4 regions of the Paenibacillus sp. FSL R5-0908 genome follow, and region 4 is predicted to be linked to each of the others. Evidence: predicted binding sites of a transcription regulator. Region 4 holds the regulator's gene; each other region holds the start of a gene.

Region 1 (5,497 bases), 4.2 Mb from region 4:
AGTTGCCATGACATCTTGCTTGAGCTGCGTATAAACAGGTTCTGCAAGTACTTCATTTTCCTTATGCTCTGTGACTTTAATGTCAGTGATCTTGTTATCTAGTAAGGAGACTTGTACTTTAATATCGCCATGTTTACCTTGCCCAACTCCTTCAAAGACTTGAACTCCGTTTGCATCTGAAGCGGGCTCTGCATCTTTACTGCCGCAAGCAGCAAGCGTGAACATAAGACTGAGGACTAGTAGAATAGATAACAGCTTTTTCGTGTGAGTTCGCATAATATCTCCTTCATTCTGTTGTGAATTGGTTACATACCCTAGGGAGAGGAAGATTTGCTAGGCAAATCCTTTATCTCTAGCCTAGACATGAATGTTATTTCATGTGAAAATATGCACAAGACCTATTATAGATTTAGTACAGCATTATGTATTTGCACAGATTAGTGTTTTTTTGTCTTTTTCGGGCATGTAAGAGACGGATATTGTGAAGGGCTATGATTACAATGAAATCAATTCACTTAAAAATCACGTTAATCGCAGGAGGCTGCTTCTTGCTGCTGTTCGTTGCATTGCTTGTAACAATATATTTGGAGATGAACCATACGGTTGTCCCTTTGAATAAGAACTTAACGCAGCAAGTGGTTACTGCACGCAGCGACCAGATTGATTATTGGTTTAATCAGCGCATTGGAGAGATAGACATGCTTGCTTCTCTAGCTTCGGACCATCAGTGGACACGAGATGAATTGCTGCAAGAGATCGATAAGTTCGAGGCGAAGAAGCAAGTAGAGTACGAATCCATACGCGTGGTGGATATTCACGGAAATTCCTGGTCAGCAAAGGACAAGCCTTTTTCGATACTAAACCGACCCTACTATCTAAAACTGCTGAATTCGGATACCAATTATGTGGTGAGCAATCCGATCGTATCCAAAGCGAATGCAGCCGAAATCGTCGTCATTCTTTATCGCGTGAATCCATCGGTGAATGATGAGGTAGCTTATATTGCCGCAGCCGTCTCCGTCAAGAAGATGAAGGAGATTGCTCAAGATGTAATGCTATATGACCAGTCAGGCCAGCTTATCGTCGATTGCAGAGAGCTGGGTGAAGGAGAAGGAGCGGAGGATGCAGCAGATAAGAAGAACATGAGTGTATTTGAGGCTCCAATTCAAAATGTAGAAGGCTGGAAGTTAGTACTCAAAGTACCGAATTCAACTCTATCGTTAGCGGTGATCAAAACCCAGCGGACTGCATTGCTGGTAGGCGTTCTTATCGGTAGTGCGCTTATCGTATTTCTGGTACTGCTTGCTTCTTCCATTATTCGTCCAATTCAGTCGCTTCGCCAGGTAATGGAAAATGTGCAGAACGGCAACCAAACCATACGAGCAGATGTTACGCGCTCGGATGAGATCGGCGATCTTGGACGAAGCTTCAATGACATGCTTGTTCAATTATACGCTGTGGAGCAGGACCGAAAGGAGATGGAACTCAGACTGATTCATGAGCAGATCAAGCCGCACTTTTTATACAACACATTGGATACGATCCAGTGGATGGCAACGGAACATGGAGCAGACAATGTGGTGGAGATGGTGGAAGCGCTTAGCGCGTATTTCCGATTAGGGCTTGGCACAGGCAGTCCCTACATTCTGCTTGATCAGGAGTTGTACCATGTCGAGAGTTATCTTCATATTCAAGGTGTGCGATATGAGGAGATTCTGGACTACGAGCTTCGATATGATGAAAAGCTTGCTCAGTGCCAAGTCGTTCGCTTCATGCTGCAGCCTTTGGTGGAAAATGCGATTTATCACGGGATTAAGCCACTTGGGGATCAAAAGTGCAAAATTTCGATTACAGCATATAAACAGGCCGATTATTTGGTCATTAAGGTTGAAAATAATGGGGTTATGATTCCGGAAGAGAAGCTTGAACAGATGAATCAAGCCCTTCTTGATGATACATATGATCGTTCTGCCACAGGCTTTGGGCTATACAGTGTAAACCATCGCATTCGACTAGCTTACGGGGTGCCATATGGCCTTGCAGTGAAGAGCGAAGATGGCATTACCGTTATGGTCATTCGAATACCTTTGGACGGGGAGTGGAATGAAGATGTGGAAGATTGTCATCGTCGATGATGAAACGATCATTCGCAAAGGCTTGCGACAATACATTGAGGAGAGTCCGTATCTTTTTGAGGTTGCAGGAGAAGCGAAAAGTGCAAACGAAGCATTGAATATGGTGGAGGAAGCCCCACCACATGTATGTCTTGTGGACATCAACATGCCGAATATGAATGGGCTCGATCTGATGAATATATTGCGCGAACGCTGCCCGTCGGTTCTGGTTGTCATCATCAGCGGGTACGATAACTTTGAATATGCGCGTCAAGCCGTGCAACTGCAAGCATTCGATTATGTATTGAAACCTGTGCCGAAGAGTGATCTGAACAAGCTGCTTCATCGGATCGATGAGCATCTTCAGGTAAAATATCCTTTGCATTCACATGAAGACAGGGTGGATAAGGAGCGGGAGTTTCCCGGGTATACAGGGGATGGAACAGTGCTTATCCAAAAAGTGACCGAGTATATTGACAGTCATTATCAGGATCCGGAGCTGTCTATTACTCGAGTAGCAGCGCTATTTCATATCAACCAAACCTATCTTAGCAAGCGTATGAAGCAAGAAATCGGTGCTTCATTCCTTGACTATGTCACCGAGCTTCGGATATCGAAGGCGAAGGAGATTCTGGATGACGTAATGCCGAATATCAAAATCGGGGATCTGGCCGTGAAGGTAGGGTATAAGAGCCAGTACTATTTTAGTCGTGTGTTCAAAAATAGAGTCGGTTCAAGCCCCTTAGAGTACAAAAAGCATCCGTTCGGTTATGGATAGGAGGGCTATTCTCGTCCCTCTGTAGCACGCCATAGATGCTATGCTCGGAGTTGCTTTCTATCAATACGGTTGGATTTTAAACATGAGCGAGAAGATGAAGTTAAAGCATCCGATTGTGCAATATTTTTATGAACTAAGGCGTAGTACATTATAAAATAAATAACTTCATTGAATATTCAAGAGCAGATAAACTGTCAAGAGTGTCTTAGGGCTCCTCATATAAGTTTGTTCACACTGTCTACCCACGCATGTGGAGAGTGTCGCTCTACTGGTAAGGAAGGATACAGTGCTATGAGATCCTTATATTTATTGGACTTTACGGACAAGTATGAGAAAAAATCGTTGTTAAAGAGATGGCATCATTGCCGTCTCTTTTTTTGTTTCACTTTTTTAGTATTGCCCTGACTCTGGTTCCTGCTACCGCATCCTACGATCACAAGCATGAAAGACTGCACGAAAATTAACGTTGATACTTATGTTTAAGCCCTCTCTACTCTGTTAGGTGACGGGCATCATAGACGTACTTGCGTGATGTTGCTACGATGTTCCATGGAAATTAAGTGAAAGTGATCACAAGAAATTACAGAAGGAGTTATTTAACGTGAAAAGAATCGTAACCTTAAGCACCCGCAAACTGATGGATACCGCAAAACACGGTGGATGCGGCGCATGCCAGACCTCTTGCCAGTCCGCTTGTAAAACTTCCTGCGGCGTTGCAAACCAGAAGTGTGAAAATGCAATGAACAGATAGGATTCGGAATTTTACCGCCCATTGCTCTGCTGATGGGCGGCTATTTTTAAGAAATGGATGCTACCTCTAAAGGAAGGCAAAGCCGTTTCTACTTGTGTGCAAAAGGAGCTTGATTAGTAAGTATGATTCATCAATATAAACTAAACGGATACAATATCGTGCTCGATACCTATAGTGGCTCGGTGCATGTTGTTGATGACCTAGCATATGAAATTATAGCGGATTATGAGAAAACTTCTGTCGATCAAATCGTGACAATGATGTTAGAGAAATATAAGCACGATTCCAGCATTTCTGAGAGTGAAATTCGAGAAACCATCGTGGATATCGAGGCGCTTATAAATGAGGGACAGCTCTTTACAAAAGATGAGTATGAGAACCTCTCGCTTGATTTAAAAAAACGAAAAACTTATGTTAAGGCACTCTGCCTCAATGTTGCGCATACCTGTAATTTGTCATGCGATTATTGCTTCGCTAGCCAAGGGAAATACAACGGAGATCGAGCAATCATGAGCTATGAGGTTGGACAAAAAGCTATCGATTACCTGCTTGAAAATTCGGGTCATCATCGCAACCTGGACATCGACTTTTTCGGCGGGGAGCCGCTTTTGGCCTGGAAAGTAGTTAAACAGATCGTAGCTTATGCAAGAAGCAAAGAACAAGAATACAAAAAGAAGTTCCGCTTCACCTTTACGACGAACGGGATGCTGCTGAACGATGAGGTCACTGAGTTTTTAAATCAGGAAATGTACAATGTCGTATTAAGCCTGGATGGAAGAAAAGAGGTTCATGACCGACTTCGCCAAACGGTTAACGGAAAAGGCAGCTACGATCATATTCTTCCGAAGTTCAAGGAATTCGTTCGTAAGCGCGGGGACCAAGAGTACTATGTACGGGGAACTTACACTCGTAACAATGTCGATTTCACCAATGATATATTTCATATCGCAGATCTTGGTTTTGACAAAATCTCGATGGAACCGGTCATCTGTGATCCAAGGGAACCCTATGCACTTACCGAGGAGGACCTCCCGGAGATATATAACCAGTACGAAATTCTCGCTAAGGAAATGATCGGACGCGGTGAACAAGGCAAGGGGTTTACCTTTTATCATTACATGCTTGACCTCTCGGAAGGACCTTGCATCCAGAAGAGAATCACTGGCTGTGGTTCAGGAACGGAATATCTTGCTGTCACCCCTTGGGGAGAGCTTTTTCCTTGCCACCAGTTCGTAGGGGATGAAGAGTATAGCATGGGGAACCTCTGGGATGGCATCACAAAGCCAGAGCTGCAATGTCAATTTAAAGAGAGCAACTGCTACTCGAAGCCGGAATGCAAAGACTGCTGGGCTAAACTCTACTGCAGCGGTGGTTGTCCTGCCAATGCACTGCACGCGACGGGTTCCTTGGTCGGAACCTATGACTTCAGCTGTGACGTCTTCCGCAAAAGAGTCGAATGTTCCATGATGGTAAAGGTGGATGAATCCATTCGAGCGATGGAAGAGCAACCTAACTAATTAAAATAACGAATGAATATACTATAACCGAGAAATCGACAATTTTAAATAAAGTGTCCTTTCTCGGTTTTTGTATGAATTTAGAGAAGGAGGACCGTAAGACAAGAGAGACGATCAGTTTCTGCAAATTGCAGATTACTGATTGTCTTTTAATCTGAATCTATGGAATAAATTCCGTGCGATAGGTTTGTATATCGTTGTTTTAGCTATGTATTATTTGATGTCTACATAGCACGATGAATGACACCTGAAAGCGGACCGAAGGATAAAATCTGGGGGTCAGATATTGCCTCAGGTCTCCATTTTATTGGACGTCGTAGGTACGTGTCTAAATCTG
Region 2 (5,497 bases), 2.3 Mb from region 4:
TCCTTTAAGTCACCAAGCTTACCGATAAACTCGACTAAATCCATACTTGTTGAAAAAGAACTCATAATTAATCCTCCTTTAATAGTGTGAATATATAGTGTAATTAGAACTGAAAACTGTAAAAAATTCGCAGGTGTTTTAGCTGAGGAAAATCCCGAATTGCAGGTTGCCTGTGATACAATTAAAAGCGTGATGAGCAAAGCTAAAATTTTTAGGGACACTTCTATTTTATTGTAGTCTTTTAAGTTGCAAAATATTCCTAATAGAGAAGATATATTAAAAGATTATCATAATCTAACGATTGATCGAAACTCTTGTGGGGTTAATGGATAAAGTGAAACTTTTTAGTGATATTTGGAGTCTAATGGTTACAGAGGTTTGGTTCGGACGTGGTTGCTATAGGTTCAGGTCTTACCAACAGTGAACGCTTGGCAATAGAAGGGGGAGATTTTCGGTGGGATTGTTTGATGATGATTTCTATTCAACTAAAGTTTCGCGGTCCAGAGGGGATGAAGCATCAAAGGGATCGTTTGCTAATCGTAGACATTCTGTACGCAGATCGCGTAAGGGTTTATCTACCTGGCAAATATCCGCCGTTTGCTCCTTAGTCAGCGCTGTGGTGGCAGTTTTGTTATTCAGTATGTTTACAGGCCAGATGAGTCATGAGACTGCTCAGAAGCCGGTTGTAGCAACTGGAAATGTTGCCCCAAGCAGTAGTGATCCATTTGACCGGATTATTCAAGCTGCTGCCACGGTTCGCCCTGCAGTAGTAAGTATTATCAATCATAAAGAAGATAATGAAGAATTAAACATTCTGGATGAGTCCGCACTAGGCTCAGGAGTGATCTATAAAAAGACAGGGAATAAAGCATTTATCATTACTAATAATCATGTCATCGAAGACTCCGGTAATCTCGAGGTAGTTACAGTGAACGGAGAGACCCGTAAGGCAACACTCGTTGGAACGGATAAAGTAAGCGACATTGCGGTACTCTCTATTGATGCCAAAGGAATCGATACCATCGCGCAGCTCGGTGATTCCTCTAAGCTTCGTCTAGGTGAAACGGTCATTGCGATCGGTAATCCGCTAGGACTTGGGGATACATTGACCTCGGGAATTGTTAGCTATACTGAACGGATGGTTCCCGTATCCCTTAATCAGGATGGCGTATATGATTGGGAACAAGAAGTGATACAGACCGATGCGGCGATTAATGAAGGAAACAGTGGCGGCGCATTAGTGGATCTGGATGGCAAGGTTATCGGAATTAACACAATGAAGATTTCAGACACGGGTGTAGAGGGTTTGGGTTTTGCAATTCCTGCGAATCATGTGATAGATATCGCTAATGAGCTGGCTGAAAAAGGACATATTGCCCGTTCGTACTTGGGTGTATATTCAGTTGATTTGAACAATCCGTACGTTCCACTAGCAGAAGATCAACGCAATGAATTGAACCTGCCGAACAGTGTTAAGGATGGAGTAGTTGTTCTAGAGGCCGTTGGCCCTGCGAAGGAAGCTGGACTGCAATTCAATGATGTCATTACCAAATTTAATGATCAATCCATCATATCTACCCTTTCTCTTCGCAAGTACTTATATAATCATACGAAGATCGGTGATGATCTGAAAATTACTTACTATCGAAACGGCGAGGCCAAACAGGCAACAGTTAAACTTCTTGAAAAACCACAGGAATAATATGCTGGAAGTCGGTATATAATGATATAGCAGTTACGACAAGTAGAGCGGACTACCCCTTCGATTCCGAGGGGGTACCTTCTTGAAAAAGCGGATAAAAGTAACGTTTTTGGAAAAGCTATTTTTCTAAAACCATGATAATTATTCCAGAAAAAGGATCTATTTAGGGAATAAACACTAAGTGGCAGCCCTTACATTGGAAGGTAATACTTATTAGGGCAAAACCGGATATATTCGGATGCTTGCTTGCCTTTGCTAATCAGGTGTGGTAATATGATATCAATCATACATTTAGTCCCTAATTCTCGCATTGAAAAGGGCTGTCATATTCGGTAATACAACCTTTTTCAATGTGTGAATTTTTTCTTTGTTTGAAGATAAAAAGAACATATTAATTTAAATTTGTGGAGGTAACACACATGCAAACAGGTACAGTTAAATGGTTCAACGCAGAAAAAGGATTCGGATTTATCGAAGTTGAAGGCGGAAGCGACGTATTCGTTCACTTCAGCGCAATCACTGGCGACGGCTTCAAAACTTTGGACGAAGGCCAACGCGTTGAATTCAACGTTGTTCAAGGCAACCGTGGACCACAAGCCGAAAACGTTGTAAAACTGTAATAATAGAAGAAACCGTCCCAGCTTGTGAAAGTTGGGACGGTCTTTTTATATCTAGTTACTCACTATTGACTTACAGGATGGGAGGAACGGCAATGAACTACCGGAAGAAACCTTTGGAAGAAATACCGGAAGAAAATACCGCAATTTGGGCATGTACCAATGAGGGATGCAACGGATGGATGAGGGATAATTTCGCATTTGAACATGCGCCTTCTTGCCGTCTATGTGACTCTCCAATGGTTCGCAGCACGAAGATGCTACCCCAATTGCTTAATTCGAATGGCGATCTTAAATCGCTCAAGAAGGGTATTTCTATCTAACCAATACCTAAATGAGTCAAGCATTTATAGAACGACGAACCACTCAAGACGGGTAAACCGTCTTATTTTTTTTGCTTTCTTTATGCTAAATTGTGATCTTTGTCACAAATCATTTGAATTTCACCGTTAAATGACCATCTTTATGTGACATTTATCACAAAAAGAAGTTTAAATTTTTGACAGAATATAATTAACGAAAAGGGGAGAAGGAAGGGACAAATATGGATACAGTAATGCTGTCGCGTATACAATTTGCGTCGACGACAATATTCCACTATTTCTTTGTACCGGTATCAATCGGACTAGCGCTCTTGATTGCAATCATGGAGACAATGTACGTTAGAAAAGGTAATGAAGAGTACAAAAAAATGGCGCAGTTCTGGGGAAAGCTATTCCTCATCAATTTTGCAGTAGGGGTAGTTACAGGGATATTGCAGGAATTTCAGTTCGGGATGAACTGGTCCGATTATTCACGTTTTGTTGGTGATGTATTCGGGGCTCCACTTGCAGTTGAGGCACTGGCAGCCTTTTTTCTGGAGTCTACTTTTATTGGGATATGGATATTCGGCTGGGATAAAGTTTCCAAGCGAGTACATTTACTGTCCATCTGGCTGGTAGCATTCGGTACGATGTTATCTGCATTCTGGATTCTAGCGGCTAACTCTTTTATGCAGCATCCTGTGGGTTTTGCGATAAATAATGGACGTGCAGAAATGAATGATTTCTTCGCGCTTATTACGAACGGACAATTGCTGGTTGAATTCCCACACACCGTACTGGCTGCTTATGCAACAGGTGCTTTTCTTGTAACTGGTATTAGTGCTTATAAAATATTGAAGAAACAAGAGGTTTCTTTCTTTAAGAAGTCTTTTCAGATTGCAGCCATCGTAGGGATTATTTCTTCTATTGGTGTAGCTGTTGCTGGTCACGCCCAAGCGCAATATTTGGTTGAAACCCAACCAATGAAAATGGCAGCTTCCGAAGGACTGTGGGGTAAGAGTGGTGACCCGGCACCTTGGACTGTATGGGCAAACATTGATCCAGAGAATCAAATCAGTACTGGAGAATTTCAAATTCCTTATATGCTGAGTTTCCTTTCATACAGTAAATTTTCCGGTGAAGTTAAAGGTATGCTTGAGCTGCAAGCGGAGTATGAGCAAACCTATGGCCCCGGTGACTATATTCCACCTGTACGTACGACATTCTGGAGTTTCCGGATCATGGTTCTAGCAGGAACGTTAATGATTGTATTGGGAATGTACGCTATGTACTTAATGTGGCGCAAAAAAATGGACCGTCCGAACACTTGGTTTATGCGGTTTATGTTATGGGGCTTGTTGCTTCCTCCGATTGCGAATACAGCCGGTTGGGTTATGACCGAATTCGGGCGTCAGCCATGGACGGTATTCGGACTGATGACAACGGAAGACAGTGTGTCGCCTAATATTACAAGTGGTCAAGTTCTGTTCTCCGTGATTTCTTTTACAACGATTTATTTAATTCTAGGATTAGTGTTGGTCGGATTGTTTATTAAAGTGATTAAAAAAGGTCCTTATGCGATGGATAACGATCACGGCGATTCGAATGATCCATATAACGAGGAGGGTTCCCATGATATCTCTTAATGAATTGTGGTTTGTGCTGATTGCAGTTCTGTTTATAGGGTTCTTCTTCCTGGAGGGTTTCGATTTCGGCGTAGGGATGGAAACACAAATTCTCGCTAAAAATGATACAGAACGCCGTGTTCTGATTAACTCGATCGGACCCTTCTGGGATGGGAATGAGGTATGGCTTATCACAGCTGCGGGTGCAATGTTTGCGGCTTTCCCGGAGTGGTATGCAACGCTGTTTAGTGGATTCTATATTCCTTTTGTATTTGCCTTATTAGCTCTGATAGCGCGTGGTGTCGCTTTTGAATTCAGAGGTAAACGTGATTCATTAGCTTGGAAAAGAACTTGGGATGCTTGTATCTTTATCGGCAGCTTCCTGCCACCATTCCTCTTGGCGGTAGTATTTGCAAGCTTTATCAAAGGGTTGCCTATTGATGGGGATATGCAAATGTATGCAGGGTTCACAGATATCGTGAATGTGTACACTGTAGTAGCAGGGCTTACTGTTGTCCTTCTGTGCCTGGTGCATGGTCTCATGTTCACAACGCTGCGTACAGTGGGTGATCTACAGGCTCGCGCTCGCAAGTTGGCTCAAAGATTGCTAATACCGCTCGCAGCTTTATTTACTGCTTTTGTGATTATGACTTATAATATGACGGATATTTTCGAACAACGTGGAACGGTTCTTATGATTATTGTAGCCCTGGGAGTTATCGCCTTTGTACTGTCCGGTTACTTCATGACGAAGAAGAAGGATGGCTACGCTTTTGGAATGACAGGAGCGGTAATGGCGCTTTCGGTAACTTCTATCTTTGTAGGATTGTTCCCGCGTGTTATGATTAGTTCAATTGATCAAGCTTTTAATTTGACGATTACTAATGCGGCTTCGGGCCATTACTCTTTGAAGGTAATGACGATTGTGGCACTGACCATCCTTCCGTTCGTATTGGGATATCAAATTTGGAGTTACTTTGTTTTTCATAAACGGGTTCACGAGAAGGAGCATCTTGAATACTAATGGATAAAAACTTGCTTGGGTATAAAGGAGTTAAGCCAGTCTTTCTGATTGTAGGCTTCCTTACCCTGGTGCAAAGCTTGTCCATACTTCTGCTGGCTAAATCGCTGGCAGAAGTCATCTCTGCGCTATTTGCGGGAGAACCTCTGAAGGAACAATGGGGCACTGCGCTATTGTTCCTTCTTGCATTTCTTGTGCGCCATGCTTGTGCTATGCTGATGAGCCGTGTC
Region 3 (5,497 bases), 1.1 Mb from region 4:
TCGCTTTTGTCATGAGCAGTAGAAAGCATCATTTCATTCAAGCAATCCAGAATTACATCATCAAACTTTGCACTTTGAAGTGCTTTGTAGATATTCCGCTGCTGAAAAATAACTTCAAAAAGCACCTTGATAAATTTTTGAGGTTCTTTAGCTTTGCCTGTTAATTCATTGGTGTAAGGTAAGAGTTTTTGATTAATTTCGAATATAAGCGAGTCGACCAAATCCACGAGGATCTCTTGCTTGGAGGAATAGTTGTTGTAATAGGCCGTTCGAGAAACCCCTGCGCGTTTCACAATATCGGTGATGGTGATTTTACTAAAAGACTGTTCCTGGATCAAGAAGACTAATGCCGTGCAGATGGCTTCTCTTGTCAAACGGTTGGTTTCTTTATTGGAACGATGCTGAGAGCTATTTGGACTGTATAATTCATGATTTGAGATGACATTTCCCCTCCGTTTGTACATTCTGATGTTCGTTTCATTGTTTTTCATGAGTATTTTCAATATGCTAAAACCATAAGGCATTACAAATGTAATGTCAAAATAATCATTAGTTAAAATGGGAGGGCGTCATGTTAGAAATCTTATATAGACGATTGTCAGCGGTGCTGCTTTTGATCCTAGCACTCTGTGCTACGATATTCATTGGCAAAGAAACGGTAATCTCGATCGTGACCATTATCATTTTGTTAGCAGAATTAGGCATCTCTTTTTTACTTTTAAGGAAACGAGAGAAGTTACAAGTAGTATTTATTAGTGCGATGGTGGCAGAAGGGTTATTCTTACTAACAAAAGAATTTTGGCTGCTTGCGCTTTCTATCCTGCTGCTGATCGTAGCGGGCATATGGAGAGGACTCTTGGGGCAAAAGGTAAGCAGAAGAGTTACTCCGTTTCTAGTAGTTCGTAAAGTGTTATTCAGCATTGCTGCACTTATCGTTACTGTACTTTGGGGTATTGGAATCTATGCAAAACCTATTACAACACCGGTAGCATTAGCAGCTGATACGGCAGTGACGATCGATGAACGTAAATTGGATTCTGCAGCAGTGATGCTCAAGGATATTGAAGTAATGAATTCTTTTGGAAGCCGCACAACCGGCTCTGAGGGTCATAATCAGTTTATTGCTTGGCTGGAGCAGCAGGTATCGGATATGGGGCTGCAAGTTTATCGTGATCGCTATACTTTTGACCGTTGGGAAGAAAAGAACAGTGCTTTAATGATTGATCAACAGGCAATTCATGTCTCTTCAGCTTTTCCCTATTCCGGGGAAACTGACGAAAAAGGTGTAACAGGGGAGCTGGTGTATACGAAGCGTGGTGAATATGACCAGATCAGCGGAAAAATTGCTGTCATTGAAATTGAGAATTTCAGAAATTTTCCAAGCGGGATCGTTATGAACATGCGGGATTCATCTCCTATGGACAACCAAATTGCCCCAAATGAAGGCGACCTAGTCCTCACTACAGCTTTAAAAGAAGCTAAATTGGAGCAAGCGAAGGAAATGGGCGTAAAAGCTGTTGTTTTAGTCTGGAAAGGGGTATCTGACGATAAGGTTGAAGAGCAATATGTGCCTTTTACCACCGATTATGCCGGAATCCCTGCGGTCTGGGTTAACGAAACGGAAGGGAAAAAGGTGATCAGCGCAGCTCAGGAGCATAAAGAAGGTACGGTTATTTTAGAAGCGGAAATACAAAATGATGCCTCAACAGAATCCTTTTATGTGAAAATTGACGGTAAGAATAAAGACGAAGCGATTATCGTAAATACCCATACGGATGGGATAAATGTAGTGGAAGAGAATGGCGCTGTGGGCATGCTGTCTATGATTCGTTACTTACAGCAGGAGCAGCCGGAGCGTACGATGATATTCGCTTTTGTGACAGGGCATTTTAGATTGCCGGAGTTCAAAGGATCCTCTCAGGCAACTTCCACCTGGATGGAGGGGCATCGAGAGCTGTGGGATGGCAAGAATGGCCATTTAAAAGCTGTAGCTGGAATTACGGTTGAGCATTTAGGCAGCATGGAGTGGAAGGACGATGATACGGGTCATTATGGTCCAACTGGACAAATAAGTACCGAATATACCTATGCGGGCAATGAAATGATGGCAGCCATTTGGCTGAAGGCTATTGAAAAGACAGATGGCACACGTACTGTATTATTGCGTGGACATAACAAGTTTGAGTTTGGAGAGAGTCAGCCCTTATTTGAGGCAGGGATACCGGTGATTGGGTTCATTCCAATGCCCGACTATCTGCTCGTGGATAGTGACAACAGAGAGATGGACAAATTTGATGCAAAGCTAATGCATACGCAAATTGCATCGTTGCTGAAAGCGGTCAAGCTAGTGGACGGAACGGAGACGACTAAGCTTGGGAAGTCAGATGGGTATTCTTTTTTCTACGGTCGTACTAAATGATAGTGGCAGTTCAAGATTTGTCATGACGTAGATGACATTAGCTTTACTTCAAAAACACTGATGATTTGAGTCAGTGTTTTTTTGTTGCAAAAAAGGGATATATTACGGCTCAAAATGAGAAAACACCGTTTTTTTACTAGCATTAAAGTAGGAGGAAACTTGTGACACCACATATGCACTAATCAATCAATAGCTCCTTCGGGTACTTTTTGTGTTATTCACTGAGTTGTTAGAAAGATTTGTCCCTTTCTTGAACGTTTTGAGATTAAGAGATGTCAGTGATTGAATTACTTAAAATTTAAGATAAGATAACTTTAATTATTAGGTCACATTATTAATTTGACTGCTCAGTATCAGGTGAATCGGGCTCGCCAACTCCTGCTTTGTGAATTTTTTCTCTTTTTACATAGCAAAGAACGATGAACGTCATACTAAATGAACGAGCAACGATGTCGCTGAACCTTGCTAAACCTGATATTGAATGCAGCCAACAGTTAGCAGGCCTAATCATAGAAAAATGAACAGAGTTTTGAAGGGAGCAGTAAAAAATGGCAATTGATACGGTGCTATGGAGCAGGCTGGTGACAGGCTTAACTCTCGGGTTCCACGTTATTTTTGCGACAATTGGCGTTGGTATACCGCTAATGATCGCTATAGCCGAGTTTATCGGAATCCGGAAGAAAGACCCCCATTATACACTTATGGCGAAGCGGTGGTCTAGAGGATTTGTCATTTCTGTGGCGGTTGGTGTCGTGACCGGTACAGCGATTTCACTACAGCTGGCCCTGGTATGGCCGAATTTTATGAAACTGGCTGGGAATGTCATTGCACTTCCTTTATTCATGGAGGTGTTCGCGTTCTTTTTTGAAGCTATCTTCTTGGGCATTTATTTGTATACGTGGGATCGGTTCAAAAATCCGTATATCCATTGGCTGCTGACGATTCCGATTGTCGCCGGGGCAGGCATGTCTGCCGTTTTTATTACGACGGTGAACGGATTCATGAACCAGCCTGAAGGCTTTGTCATGGAAGCAGGCCAATTCACAGCGATTAACCCGGTGCAAGCGATGCTGAATACAGCGACGTTCTCCAAAGTGTTCCATGTATTAAGCTCGGCCTATTTGACAGGAGCTGCCTTGTTAGCCGGGATTGCAGCCTTCGCGATGCTGAGAAAAGGTGTGTCCGCATACCACAAAAAATCTTTAAATCTCATGATGGCGGTAGTTTTACTGTTCGGTTTGCTGAACACGTTAGCCGGTGATGTGTCCGCCAAGTTTTTAGCCGAGCATCAGCCAGAGAAGCTTGCAGCGGCAGAGTGGCATTTTGAGACGAGTAGCAGTGTGGATTTGGTTTTATTAGGATGGCTGAATGCAGAGCATGAAGTTTTAGGGGCTCTTCATCTTCCGAAGCTGCTCAGCTTCCTGGCCTTTGGAAACTTTAATGCAGAGGTAACGGGGCTCGAGGAATTCCCCAAGGAAGAATGGCCACCGCTTCTCGTTCATTACCTGTTTGATTTAATGGTCGGAATCGGATTTACTCTGCTTGCGATTTCGTTCTTATATTTCCTGTTTGTGTTCTGGAAAAAACGTAATGCGCTTAACAAGTGGATGCTTCGCATCATTGCACTGAGTGCACCGCTCGCCTTTCTGGCTGTTGAGCTGGGCTGGTTTTATGCAGAGGTTGGGCGCCAGCCGTGGATTATCCGTGGATATATGCGTGTTGAGGAGGCGGCCACTTCTTCACCGAATGTAAGAATTATATTCTTCGCCTTATTGCTCTTGTACATCGTACTCGGCAGTATGTGTGTAATCGTGCTAAGGCGCTTGTTCAACAATAATCCTGCAGAAGCTGAGATGGAGAAATGGATGAAGGATCATCCTAATCCATCTATTAAAAAGGGGGGCACTGAATGATGAGTTACGAATTGATTGGCATCTCGGTGCTCTGGCTGTTTTTGTACGGCTATTTAATTATAGCTTCCATTGATTTCGGAGCGGGCTTCTTCGCCTTTTATGCACGTTTAACGAAGCAGGACCATCTCATTAATCGTCTGATTTCCCGATATTTATCACCCGTATGGGAGATTACAAATGTATTTTTTATCTTTTTCTATATTGGCATCGTCGGATTTTTTCCGGACACTGCCTATTATTATGGCTCCGCGTTACTTGTTCCGGGAAGCATTGCAGTGATTCTTCTTGCGATTCGCGGTTCGTTCTATGCTTTTGAAAATTACGGTTCCAAGAAAAACATAGTATATCTTTTTTTGTACGGAGCTACAGGTTTGCTTATTCCAGCATCGTTGTCAGTGGCGCTAACTTTGTCTGAAGGCGGCTTTATCGTGAAGCAGGGGGAGACGGTTTCTCTGGATTACTGGGCGCTGTTTTCCAATCCGTTATCGTGGAGTATCGTTGGACTGGCAATTGTGTCCGTTTTGTTCATTAGCGGCTCATTTCTGACATTTTACGCTTCTCGGGCAGAGGATCATTCCGCGTTGAAGCTGATGCGCAACTACGCCCTGTTTTGGAGCACACCGACGATAATCCTCGCACTGACAGCATTTATCTATTTGGGTCAACACAATGAGCGGCATTTTCAAAATATGATGGATTTATGGTGGTTGCTGGCTCTTTCCGTTGCTTTCTTCATGATCGCGATGTGGCTGTTATATAACGGACGCCGTTACGGATTAGCTTTTATATGCGTCATGTTGCAATTTTTCTGTGCCTTTTTCGCTTACGGGATTGGCCAATACCCTTATATTCTTGATCCGTATATCACGATTCAGAGCAGTGCAACTTCACCGGCAATGGGTTTAGCGTTAGTTATTGTGTTTATCGGCGGTCTATGCCTGTTGATCCCATCCCTTATTCTGGTCTTCAAACTCTTCCTGTTTGATGCGGATTATGTAAAAGGAAAAAAATAAAGCTGATTAATCCATTACGGCATGTTTGAGATGTCCCTACAAGCCTATATAAAGGAGGTGTATCTGTGAAGAGGAAATCCAGTCTGATTTCTCAGCAAATGTCTTCACAAAGGAAAAACATGGCTTTCCTCGCATTCATTTCGCTCGCGCTG
Region 4 (5,497 bases):
GCAGATGTTAAGGCTGGGCACCAGCTGCTTCCGGCTTACGAGCATCTTGTCATTGATGAAGCACATCATTTAGAAGATGTGGCTGGTAAACATCTTGGCATGCATATGAAGCATTTCACTGTGGCACACACGTTATCGCGACTGTATAAAGATAGCCGAAACGGACAGCTTCCTGCTCTGCGCCAGATATTACAGTCGTCAGGCAGTGAAGAGGCTTCAGAATGGAGCGGAGTCATCGATCGGATTTACCCGGATCTGCTTACCGTCAAAGAAACCTGGGATGCACTCAGCGACAAGCTGTTCAGCCTTTTGCCGGAACGCAGTGATGCAGGGGCGGGGGAAGCGGGACAACTGGTTATGCGGTTGCTTCCCGCCCGTAAGCCGAAGGATTGGGATGAATTAGTTGCGCTAGAGAACACTATGAATCTGACGTTAAGCGACATCATCCGTAAGGGTGATAAAATGCTTAACGAGATGCGTGACCAGGAAAGCCAATCCTCAGCAGACAGTCTTGTTACTGATATTAGCGGTTTATTTAAGGATTTGGCTTCCATTCGTGAGCAAGTAAGATTCTTTATGGGGCTGAATGACGATAATGTAGTATATTGGCTGGAGGCAAATGGAAATTACCGCAGCAAATCACTACAGCTGTATGCCGTCCCTGTGGATGTTAGCAGCCAGCTTAAAGAGTTGTTCTTCGATAAGAAAAAAAGCATCGTGCTTACCTCGGCGACGCTGTCTGTAGATAAATCTTTTCAATTTATGATTGATAATCTCGGACTTAACGAAGCTGCGGAAGAGGGACGTCTAATGACCTCACTCCTTCCATCTCCCTTTAAGTATCGTGAGCAGGCACTGTTAGTTATACCGCGTGATTTTCCTAGTGTGAAGGGCAGTGTGGGCGATGCTCGATTTGTCGATACACTCGTACAGTCATTATCGGAAGCTGCTAAAACAACACGTGGGCGGATGCTGGTTCTGTTTACTTCTTATAAAATGCTGCGTCAGGTATATGATCCGCTTAAAGAGGCTTTGGCCTCACAAGAGATTACGGTGCTTGGTCAAGGCGTGGAAGGTGGCAGCCGGAGTAAGCTGATCCGCCGCTTTCAGGACAGTGCAGCATCCGTTCTGCTGGGGACGAGCAGCTTCTGGGAAGGTGTAGATATTCCAGGTGAAGCACTGACTTGCCTGGCCATCGTGAGACTTCCGTTTCAACCGCCGAATCACCCGTTGGCGGAAGCGAAGTCGGAGTTATTGCAGGCCCAGAAGAAGAATCCGTTCATGAAATTATCTGTTCCTCAAGCGGTTATTCGTTTTAAGCAGGGATTCGGAAGACTGGTTCGCACGGCGCAGGATCGCGGAATAGTTATTGTTTATGATACAAGGGTTATTGAATCTCATTACGGAAAGTATTTCCTTTATTCATTGCCTGGTCCCAAAATGGAGCATATGCTTACTGATCAAATGGTCCCCCGCATAGCGGAATGGCTAGAGGATGGCGGCGCTTCTTAAAACGCTCGTCTTCAGTTTAGCTCCTCCTTATCCTTAAGGGCGGTCTGTTACAGTACCGCCCTTAGTAAGGAGAGGTAGACGTTTGAATATGGATTTACACAAGAACATTATTATTTTTAGGAGGAAAAATATGAAATCGGATAAAATATCAGAAGCCGTTGTTCGCAGACTGCCTGTGTACTTGCGTTTTTTGAATGATCTCCAGAATCGCGAAATATTAACAGTTTCCTCTCAGGAACTTGGACAAAAGCTTGATCTTAATCCCGCACAGATTCGTAAGGATTTAGCATATTTTGGTGACTTCGGCAGAAAAGGTATCGGCTACGATGTAACGTATCTTATTGAGAAAATCCGTCATATCCTGAAGCTGGATCAACAGCTTAATGTAGCTTTAGTTGGAGCAGGTAATCTCGGACATGCCTTGTCTAATTACAATGCATATCTTAAAGATACTATGAAAATCACGGCTATATTTGATTCGTACGCTCCTAAGGTTGGACGTAAGATCAACTCCCTTACTGTGCAACCGATGGATGAACTAGGCAGCACGATTCGTGAGCAAGGTATTCGCATTGCCATTATTACCGTACCTGATTCAGAAGCTCAAAATGTAGCAGATATTCTCATTTCTTCTGGGATTGAAGCGATTTTGAACTTTGCCCCTGTGATTCTGAAGACACCACCGAATATCCGGGTGCATGCAGCTGATTTTACAACTGATCTGCAAAGTCTTGCTTATTACTTGCGGGATGGAAAGGAAGAAAGCGAACATGAACAACAATAAAACGATAATTAAGGGCGGGTATTTTCTGACTCCGGGAACGGATGAGCCGGTTCTGAGTGGATATATGACTATTGAAGATGATTTAATCACTTACATAGGAAAAGAAGAGCCTCAGATGGAAGCTGGAGTGCAAGTGGTTGATGGCAGCCGTCTGCTGTTCATGCCTGGACTTGTAAACACACATGGTCATGCGGCGATGTCTTTGCTGCGTGGATATGGAGATGATTTAGCGCTACAAGTGTGGCTTCAGGAGAAGATGTGGCCGATGGAGGAAAAGTTCACCGGTGATGATGTATACTGGGGAACCTCCTTATCTGTATTGGAAATGCTGAAGGGTGGAACTACGACCTTCCTCGATATGTATGATCATATGGACCGAGTAGCCGAGGTAGCTGAGTTATCAGGTATCCGTTCCGTATTGATGCGTGGTGTGATAGGGTTATGTCCAGAGGATGTACAGAATCACAAGCTTGCGGAAGCGATTTCTTTTGCCCGTAACTGGCATGGAAAGGCTGACGGTAGAATTACTACTATGATCTCGCCACATGCCCCTTATACTTGCCCTCCGGACTTCCTGGTTAAGTTCGTGCAGGCAGCGCATGATCTGGATTTACCGATGCATACGCATATGTCCGAAACGAAACGTGAAGTGGAACAAAATGTGGCGGATTACGGGTTGCGTCCTGTAGCTCACTTAGAGAAGCTTGGAATGTTCACACGTCCCTCGATAGTTGCACATGGTGTTCATTTAAATGATGAAGAGATTGAGATCTTGGCTCGCCATAATGTGGGTGTATCTCATAATCCGGGCAGTAATTTGAAGCTGGCTAGCGGAGTGGCTCGGGTTACTGATCTTCTAAAAGCTGGTGTGAAGGTGTCTCTTGGCACGGATGGCGCGGCAAGCAACAATAACTTGGATATGTTTGAAGAGATGCGGCTTGCAGCTCTCATTCATAAGGGTGTCAGCGGTGATCCAACGGCTGTTCCAGCTCCAGAGGCTCTGCGTATGGCTACAGAATATGGCGCGCAGTCCATCTTTTTAAATAATGTAGGCAGACTTGCTGTAGGGATGAAAGCTGATTTCATTGCTATTGATATCGATCAGCCGCATTTGCTGCCACACACAGATCTGTTGTCTCATGCAGTTTACTCTGCTAGCGCTAAGGATGTTGAGCATGTGTGGGTGAATGGTAAACAGGTCATCAAGCATGGACAATGCTTAACCCTGGATGAGGAAGCTATCCGGCGTAAAGCGCAAGAAGCCTTCGAAGGTTTATTGAAGCGTTAAGTCTGGAGAATAACGAATAAATAATAGGCTGCGACTTTTTGCTTTTAGCAAAAGTTGCGGCCTTTTGTGCATTTTTAAGGCTGGGAAAGCTAGAAAATTATGAAATTTTGGATAAACACGCGGGTGTGTTATATAATCAAAAAAGATATATTACTAGAAAGGGAGCTGTACCTTGAAGAAAAGGAAAAAATGGATCCTCCTGGGGTCAGTTCTGATTCTGCTCCTGGGGTTTGGACTTATCCAGTTCTATGCCTATATTATGAAAGATCAATGGAACGAGCGTGATATCGCTAAGGATGTTGCCAAAACCAGAGCGGGTCTAACAGAGGTAACCAAAGCACAAAAATCGGTTTGGGATGAAAATGCAGTGTACTGGGTATTAACAGGGAAAAATGAAGCCGGGACTGCTCTTATGACCTGGGTCCGCTTTACGGTAGATGGAAAATTTGCTGAAGGCGACGATGCAGTGTTTGCTGAGGAACTAAGTAAAGGAACCTCGGAAGCCCAAATACGCGGCATTATCAAAGCTGATCTTCCGGACATAACGATTGAACGCTTGCTGCCGGGAGTATATAACGGAGAGTATGCTTGGCAGCTTTTTTATAAACAGAGCGGTCGGTATTATTATCAATTTTATCGCTTTTCGGATGGGTCCCGAATGGGCGAAGGTTACAGTTTACCTAAAAGTTAAGCTGAACATAAGGAAATTAAGGGTGGCATAGTAAACAAGCGAACTTAGTATAAGTTCGCTTGTTTACATTTATTTGATGTACAAAAGTGATATACTAAGTGATATACTGAATGGGTGGTTATCACCGAATATTCTCTTAAATTCACACACAAAAATAGGCTGATTGATTAAAAATCAAGGCCGATTTTGTCGAAAGTGAGGAATATATTTGGTATTGATGGAAATATTTAAAAAATTAAATTTTAAATATATTCACATTTATTTTGAAATTAGTATATACACCTGTGATATACTACTACTTGTAATTAGAACAGCAATAAGAGACTTCAGTCTCTCTGATGAGCTCTCAAGTAGCTATAAATTATTATACTGAGCTTTATATTTTGTCATCTTTGAGAGGAGGACGTTTCTTGAAATTACGTCTTGTACCTGTGCTGATAACGTCTCTACTGTCGGCTACTCTATTGTTTGGTGGCTTCTTTTTGTATCGTCAGTTTGCAATGCAGGAACCACTTCAGAAGATTGTATCTCAATATGAGGGCGTCAATAATTCTCATATCAGTATTAACCGCAATGAGGTCACTTTGAAACTTGATCTCCAGCCAGGCACGAAATTACGTGAACTGGTTCAGTACGTCTCCCAAGAAGGAAAATCGATGATTGATGGACGTACACTAAAACTTGATGTAGAACAGAACTCCAGTGAACTGCTGGATGAATACTGGGATAAAGCGATGTTCTCTGTAGCTGAAGCCATGGAGAGCCGTAAATATACACTTATACCCACAGAACTTGATGGACTCAAAGTGCAATATCCGCAATATAAAAATGTGATAGCCTCAACAGAAATTGACGACAATAATGTCTATGTAAGCTTGAGTAATGGAAAAGAAAGCAAATTTATTATTTTGCCGCGTAAACCTGCGACATTGGGGGTATGGAATAATGCCTAAATACCTTAAAGAAATTCTAATCGGATTTGTTCCTGTTTTGTTTATTTTTATGGCTTTTCTAGGCATTAATATATTCCCGATTGTAATTGCTGCTGGGATGCTCACGGCTTTACTTATCATTGCTCATTTAAGAGGCGGACTTGCGGTAAATGCAGGTGCCGGGAAGAAACGCAAGAAGGATGGACCTTCAAAGCTTACTTTTGAAGAAATTGGCGGGCAAGACAATGCAAAGCAGGAGCTGCGTGAAGCGTTGGATTTTTTGATCCGGC

What was found. Region 4 encodes Rex, which represses fermentation and respiration genes when NADH is low (regulators of the CRP and FNR family bind a similar motif). Its sites were predicted from a motif close to TTGTGAAATATTTCACAA; they were not measured.
Region 1: a site for Rex is predicted at 3,451-3,468, ahead of scfA (six-cysteine ranthipeptide SCIFF). Genes of this name have one in related genera too.
Region 2: a site for Rex is predicted at 2,785-2,802, ahead of MKZ09_RS33725 (cytochrome ubiquinol oxidase subunit I). Genes of this name have one in related genera too.
Region 3: a site for Rex is predicted at 2,803-2,820, ahead of MKZ09_RS18095 (cytochrome ubiquinol oxidase subunit I). Genes of this name have one in related genera too.

Annotation. Positions count from the first base shown of each region.
Region 1 is NZ_JBBOUV010000001.1:899,421-904,917, forward strand. It holds gene MKZ09_RS04105 (flavocytochrome c) at 1-276, opposite strand, end outside; gene MKZ09_RS04110 (cache domain-containing sensor histidine kinase) at 549-2,135, shown strand; gene MKZ09_RS04115 (response regulator transcription factor) at 2,110-2,892, shown strand; partial or broken gene MKZ09_RS34360 (SF0329 family protein) at 2,966-3,046, shown strand; gene scfA (six-cysteine ranthipeptide SCIFF) at 3,494-3,643, shown strand; gene scfB (thioether cross-link-forming SCIFF peptide maturase) at 3,766-5,160, shown strand.
Region 2 is NZ_JBBOUV010000001.1:7,383,460-7,388,956, reverse strand. It holds gene MKZ09_RS33745 (hypothetical protein) at 1-65, opposite strand, end outside; gene MKZ09_RS33740 (S1C family serine protease) at 455-1,702, shown strand; gene MKZ09_RS33735 (cold-shock protein) at 2,122-2,322, shown strand; gene MKZ09_RS33730 (cold-shock protein) at 2,415-2,642, shown strand; gene MKZ09_RS33725 (cytochrome ubiquinol oxidase subunit I) at 2,864-4,267, shown strand; gene cydB (cytochrome d ubiquinol oxidase subunit II) at 4,254-5,270, shown strand; gene cydD (thiol reductant ABC exporter subunit CydD) at 5,270-5,497, shown strand, end outside.
Region 3 is NZ_JBBOUV010000001.1:3,992,481-3,997,977, forward strand. It holds gene MKZ09_RS18085 (TetR/AcrR family transcriptional regulator) at 1-491, opposite strand, end outside; gene MKZ09_RS18090 (hypothetical protein) at 572-2,419, shown strand; gene MKZ09_RS18095 (cytochrome ubiquinol oxidase subunit I) at 2,968-4,332, shown strand; gene MKZ09_RS18100 (cytochrome d ubiquinol oxidase subunit II) at 4,329-5,345, shown strand; gene cydD (thiol reductant ABC exporter subunit CydD) at 5,411-5,497, shown strand, end outside.
Region 4 is NZ_JBBOUV010000001.1:5,073,132-5,078,628, reverse strand. It holds gene dinG (ATP-dependent DNA helicase DinG) at 1-1,512, shown strand, start outside; gene MKZ09_RS23090 (redox-sensing transcriptional repressor Rex) at 1,643-2,296, shown strand; gene MKZ09_RS23085 (amidohydrolase) at 2,283-3,584, shown strand; gene MKZ09_RS23080 (cell wall elongation regulator TseB-like domain-containing protein) at 3,757-4,275, shown strand; gene MKZ09_RS23075 (hypothetical protein) at 4,686-5,228, shown strand; gene MKZ09_RS23070 (AAA family ATPase) at 5,221-5,497, shown strand, end outside.